One region of the Metaplanococcus flavidus genome, then DNA from elsewhere that is predicted to be linked to it. Evidence: predicted binding sites of a transcription regulator. Region 1 holds the regulator's gene; the other holds the start of a gene.

Region 1 (3,159 bases):
TAGTGTTGTGATAATTGTTGAAACTCCTTGTATCTCCGGTGCACTGTCGCTTTGCTGGCCTTATAGCCGAAACCTTCCAGTGTCACGGCAATCTCATGGAAAGTCATACCGCTGGCTTTCAGATTGACGATTTGGTCCAAAGGCAATTCCAGACGTTCACGTCCTTGCGGATTCCCTTTGCCTTTAAGGTTTTTCTCTGGTTTATAACCATTTTCCACAGCACGCCGCATGCCCCGCTTTATCTTGGCATTATGTATTTTACGCTGATATTCTTCTACAATGGCCAATATCTCCAGAACCATATCGTCCATATCGTTCAGCGCAATCTGGCCTTTGTCGGACAGAGTGTAGACATCGACGCCGTATTTCTTCATGACATGAAGCAGCGCAATTCTCGCATGTCCCCGCCCGAGACGGGTTTCATCCTGAACGAATACTGCATCCATTTTATCGGTCTTGATGCTGTTAAGCATTTCAAGCAGTCCGTCCCTATCCATTTCATAGCCGCTGTGCTGATCACGAAATACCTGCTCAACCAGGTATCCCTGATCGAAGGCAAACTTCATCAGTTCTTCTTCCTGGCGGTCAAGAGAAGTTTCCTGGGTCTCTTTTTCTGTGCTAACGCGGCAATAAAGAAAAGCTTTTTTCTTCATTCTGCATCACTCGCAAGTTTTAAGCTGTCGTCTGGAGCAAAGTCCAGCTGTTCGTCCGGAATCAGCAGAGTTTGGCCAGCTGTGATGACAGGTGCAGTCAAATTATTTTCTCTCATAATTTCATCAATCCATTCATGGTGCGGAATATTCCCGCTGTATTCATCGGCCAGTGTCCACAGGGTATCACCTTGCTCTATCTTCATCTGGACTGTATGGGCCTGATTATTATTATGGGATAGAACATAGTAAAATGAAAGGATGAGTATGAGAAAAAAGAATCCAAATACGTATGAGTTTTTCTGAATAAATGTCAAAAATATCGCCTCCTGGGAATGTTCGTTCGGAATGTATGTTCTTATAATAATGCGAACAGGTGTTTTTGTCAACACAAAATTCGAACCTATGTTTGCATTTCAATACCCAAGTTGATATAATTAAATTAGAAAATAAGAAGTTTACTAAAAGAGGTGAAACTGTTGAAGAAAGTATCGAAACGCCAGGAAGATATTCTGACTTTCATTAAAAATGAAGTGCGTGAAAAGGGTTACCCGCCCTCCGTACGTGAAATCGGTGAAGCAGTTGGTCTGGCTTCAAGCTCTACTGTCCACGGCCATCTTGCACGACTGGAAAGCAAAGGCCTGATCCGCCGGGACCCAACCAAACCAAGAGCAATTGAGGTCATTACCACTGATGAGGCGCTGATTGACAAAAGCCCGGTACTGCATGTGCCATTAATCGGTAAAGTAACAGCAGGTCAGCCAATTACAGCCATCGAAAATGTTGAGGAATATTTCCCTTTGCCGCAAACTTACGGCACTGAAGATGATCATATCTTTATGCTTGAGATCATGGGGGAAAGTATGATAGAAGCTGGCATACTGAACGGCGATTATGTAATCGTCAAACAGCAGCAGACAGCGAATAATGGGGACATAGTCGTAGCTATGACCGAGGAAGACGAAGCTACTGTGAAACGTTTTTTCCGGGAGGAGAACTTTTTCCGCCTCCAGCCTGAAAACTCTTCAATGGACCCAATCATCGTGGACGCTGTTTCCATTCTCGGCAAGGTCGTAGGGGTTTATCGCCAAATACATTAAAGTCAGTAAAAAAGAGCCAAGGGAAAATTCCCTTGGCTCTTTTTTGAATTTAATTCACAGCGATTGGAACTTTTAAAAATGCCGCAGTCAGCAGCTCATTTCTCGAATCCATTGACTTGGAAAATATTACAGTTCAGAAACGACTATATATTTTACCAGGTTTACTGTAATCCGATAATTGTTCTTGTCTGCCTCGTCCTGGAATTCATACGTACCATTTGTTGGTATACTGCTCAAGGCCGTTTCCTTGCTGCTCGCTTTGACGTAATGCGTCAACGTATTGCCTTGATCAAAATGAAAATCAATTTGATAAGTTTTCAAAAAATTTCCTCCTTATGCGTTGATTCTTCCCTACTGATACAGTTTAGCATAGAATGGTGGACCGTCCGAGCCGGGAAGAAATACTCAACCCTTGTTTCTTGCACACAAAAACTCCGTTGCCGCCCTGTATTTCAGGCGAGTCCGGAGTTCCTGTGTTGTTCAAATTACAATGATAAGTCAGTCTTGCGCTGCATTTTCACCCACCATTCAATATGTGAGCGATCAAATACAATCATATTTCCATATGGCTTGCTGTGTGGAATTTTTTTTGCCGATAAAAATTCATTGATTTGCTGTTCTGACAATGGATATCCCACTGATTCCAGATAAATCAGCAGATTTTCAATCCCTTGAATTTTTGCCATTTAATCACCTCCAACAAAATCCTCCTTGCGAACAAAGAAAATTCAGTACGAGTTATTAAATTGGCACGGCACTTATAATATACCACTATATCAAAGCTTATAACCCTATCTGCAAAGTTTTTTATGCGCACTTCAATGAAATATAGTTTAAAATTACAGCAGCCCGCAGGCTGCTGTAATTTTTTCTATTAATACATCTTCAAGTATTGTTCGCGTTCCCATGGGTGTACAGAAGTTCTGAACATATCCCATTCGATTTCTTTAGCTTCAACAAAGTTCTTGAGGATATGCTCACCCAATGATTTTGTCATCACATCGTCATCCTGAAGTTCCTGTAAAGCAGCATACAATGTGCCTGGCAGATCTTCAATGCCGACAGCCTGGCGCTCTTTTTTATTCATTGCGTAGATATTGCGGTCAACCGGCTTCGGTGGAGTCAGTTTGCGTTTGATGCCGTCAAGTCCAGCCCCAAGCAATACTGCCATCGCCAAATACGGATTTGCTGCAGGATCGACAGATCTGACTTCAACACGAGTCGAAAGGCCGCGTGAAGCTGGGATACGGATAAGCGGGCTGCGGTTGCGTCCAGACCATGCTACGTAACATGGCGCTTCGTAACCAGGTACCAAACGCTTGTAGGAATTGACAGTCGGATTTGTTACGGCTGTAAAGCCTTGTGCATGCTCTAATATGCCAGCCATGAACTGGAATGCCGTTTGGCTT
Region 2 (3,159 bases), on a different contig from region 1:
TTGGTTAAATTGAAGGATTGGGGACTGCAATATGGTCTTCGTCCCGAATGGTTGGACCTGCGCGGAAACTATCCCCATTTTGACCTGTTCGGCGACCGGCAGAGATTCATTCTGGAAGCAGAAAATATGCTTGAACAGCTCCATAAACTGGAGAGAAAATAGGCCACTTATAAACAAGCGCAGTAAAATCTGAATATGAACTCAAAAAGCCGGAAAGAAGATTTGACTCTTCTTTCCGGCTTTCCTGCTTTATTCGTATGAATAATCCAATTCATCGAGTTCATCATTCACAGTTACTGTGAGATTGTGGCTGTCGAAGTACCAGAGGTCTTTCTGTTCGACAAAATAAACGACTTGGTCCTTTTCAACTTCTGCAGCAGTTTCATCGGGCTGGTCTTTTGTAACCCCCAGTGAAAAACCGGGCTGCAATCCAGATCCACCGTACCGCACATAAAATCGTACGGCTTCCCCTTCCGCGACTTCCATTTCTTCCTGGAACCATTTGAAAGCATCTTCACTGATTTTAATTTCCATCAAGCAACACGTCCTTTCAGATTACAGGTTGTAAACCGATCTTACCACTTGATTTTAGGCTCTGTACCCGCCCGGATTCGCGATATGTTCGCCCGGTGGCGGTAAAAGATAAATGTTGCCAGCACCAGAATCACGGCGAGGAATGGATAGTCTCCAGTATTTACAGCATAGATGATGGCATAAATAACAGCAACTACAGCGAGGATCATCGAAGACAGCGATACCATCTTGGTGATTTTCAGGCCGATGAGCAACACTGCAACTGCAACGAGAAACAACGGCCATTGATAGCCCAACAGGATGCCGCCGGAAGTAGCGACAGCTTTCCCGCCTTTGAATTTTGCGAACACCGGGTACATATGACCCACGACAGCGATAAGCCCGAAAACAAGAGGGTGGATGTTCGTATCGATGAAGAAGGGAATGAGGGTTGCCGCAGTACCTTTCAGAATGTCCAGGATGGTGACAATCAGTCCTGCAGTTTTGCCAAGCACCCGGAAGGTGTTGGTGGCGCCAAGATTTCCGCTGCCTTTAGTGCGTACATCGGTATTATAAAATATTTTGCCGACCCATAATGCAGAAGGGATCGAGCCAAGTAAGTAGGCCAATAACACAGGAAGCAATATTTCCATAACAGACTCCTTTTAATCTCTCTATTTAGTAATCTAAGTTTAACACGCTACAAGATTTGTGAACAATACTTGCAGGATTTTTATGAAACAGCGAGAATATCGTGTATGATAGAATAAAAAGGACAGGTGATCCACTTGAATAATCCAACGCGCGAAGTGATCAAAGAAGTTTTGGACAATGCCAAAACGATAGCTGTAGTAGGACTCAGTCCCAATCCGAACAGAACATCCTATATGGTATCAGAATCGATGCAAAAGGCAGGCTACCGGATCATTCCTGTTAATCCGGCTGCTGATGAAGTTTTGGGCGAAAAGAGCTATGCTTCGCTGAAAGATATTCCCGAGCCAGTGGATATCGTCAACGTTTTCAGGCGCAGTGAATTTCTGGAAGAGCTGGCTGAAGAATTCACCGAAATCGATAGCCCGGTTTTCTGGACCCAATTGAATGTTGTGGATGATAATGTCTTCAAACGTTTAACCGATCTTGGTTATACGGTCATAATGGACCGTTGCATCAAAGTCGAACACGCCATCCTTAAATAGGGCTGCAAGAGGAAAAGGGCGCCTGGCGCTCTTTTTCTATGGATATTGACAGATGCCGGACTTATCGATACGATTAAAAGATAGAGATATGCGAACAGATGTTTGTTGGAGGGAATTAGATGGCTAAAACGAAGAATACGGCATACAACGAAGAAGCGATCCAGGTACTCGAGGGCTTAGATGCCGTTAGAAAGCGTCCAGGTATGTATATCGGTTCCACGGATACACGCGGACTTCACCACTTGGTCTATGAAATCATCGATAATTCTGTTGATGAAGCATTGGCCGGTTTCGGCGATAAGATCAGTGTCACTATACACGAAGATAATAGCATCAGCGTTCGGGATTATGGCCGCGGCATGCCAACAGGTATGCACCGCAGCGGCAAGCCGACGCCTGAGGTTATTTTGACGGTTCTTCATGCCGGAGGTAAATTCGGGCAGGGAGGCTATAAAACCAGTGGAGGGCTTCACGGGGTTGGTGCGTCGGTAGTGAATGCATTGTCAGAACACCTGGAAGTGACAATCTACCGGGATGGCAAAAAATACCGTCAGCGCTTTGAAAACGGCGGCAAGCCGGCCACCACACTGGAAGAGATCGGCTCGACAAAGGAAAGTGGAACGAATATACATTTCCGCCCCGACCCGGCCATTTTTTCCGCTACAAAATACAATTACGAAACTTTGAGTGAACGGCTGCGCGAGTCTGCATTCCTGTTAAAAGGTTTGAAGATTGAACTTACCGATAAACGGAGCGATGAAGAGCAATACGCGGAATTTTTCTATGAAACCGGTATTGAAGCATTTGTCGAATACCTGAATGAAGAAAAAGACGTTCTCCATAAAGTTGCCTATATCGAAGGCAAACAGGATGAACTGGAAGTCGAATTTTCATTCCAGTTCAATGACGGTTACTCCGAAACGATTCTGTCGTTTGTCAATAATGTCCGGACACGTGACGGCGGTACGCATGAAACTGGCGCAAAAGCGGCAATGACACGTGTTTTCAATGATTATGCGCGGAAAATCAATTTATTGAAGGATAAAGACAAAAACCTCGAAGGCTCTGATATCCGTGAAGGGATAGCGGCGATTGTTTCTGTCCGGATTCCTGAAGCTTTGCTTCAATTTGAAGGGCAGACCAAAAGCAAACTGGGAACAAGTGAGGCACGAAGTATCGTAGATGCGGTCGTATCCCAGAAGCTGATGTACTTTTTGGAAGAAAATGCTGATCTCAGTGCCTCTTTGGTGCGCAAAGCGATTCGTGCATCACAGGCACGCCTGGCCGCACGCAAAGCACGTGAAGACGCAAGAAATGGCAAAAAGCGCAAAAAATCCGATCTTTTATTGTCCGGCAAATTGACTCCTGCGCAATCGCGCAATGCAGCGAAAAATGAACTGTATCTGGTGGAGGGTGATTCTGCAGGAGGTTCTGCGAAACAGGGCCGTGA

What was found. Region 1 encodes LexA, which represses DNA repair genes until DNA is damaged. Its sites were predicted from a motif close to CGAACATATGTTCG; they were not measured.
Region 2: parE (DNA topoisomerase IV subunit B) is a predicted target of LexA. The motif match lies at 1,801-1,814, and genes of this name have one in related genera.

The regions. Positions count from the first base shown of each region.
Region 1 covers NZ_JBHTKI010000008.1:139,219-142,377, forward strand. Annotated here, with positions in the region: gene ACFQ1X_RS05700 (YneB family resolvase-like protein) at 1-653, opposite strand, end outside; gene yneA (cell division suppressor protein YneA) at 650-967, opposite strand; gene lexA (transcriptional repressor LexA) at 1,130-1,750, shown strand; gene ACFQ1X_RS05715 (hypothetical protein) at 1,877-2,071, opposite strand; gene ACFQ1X_RS05720 (hypothetical protein) at 2,236-2,436, opposite strand; gene glnA (type I glutamate--ammonia ligase) at 2,625-3,159, opposite strand, start outside.
Region 2 covers NZ_JBHTKI010000007.1:79,514-82,672, reverse strand. Annotated here, with positions in the region: gene ACFQ1X_RS04290 (hypothetical protein) at 1-162, shown strand, start outside; gene ACFQ1X_RS04285 (HesB/YadR/YfhF family protein) at 250-534, opposite strand; gene plsY (glycerol-3-phosphate 1-O-acyltransferase PlsY) at 576-1,166, opposite strand; gene ACFQ1X_RS04275 (CoA-binding protein) at 1,296-1,709, shown strand; gene parE (DNA topoisomerase IV subunit B) at 1,829-3,159, shown strand, end outside.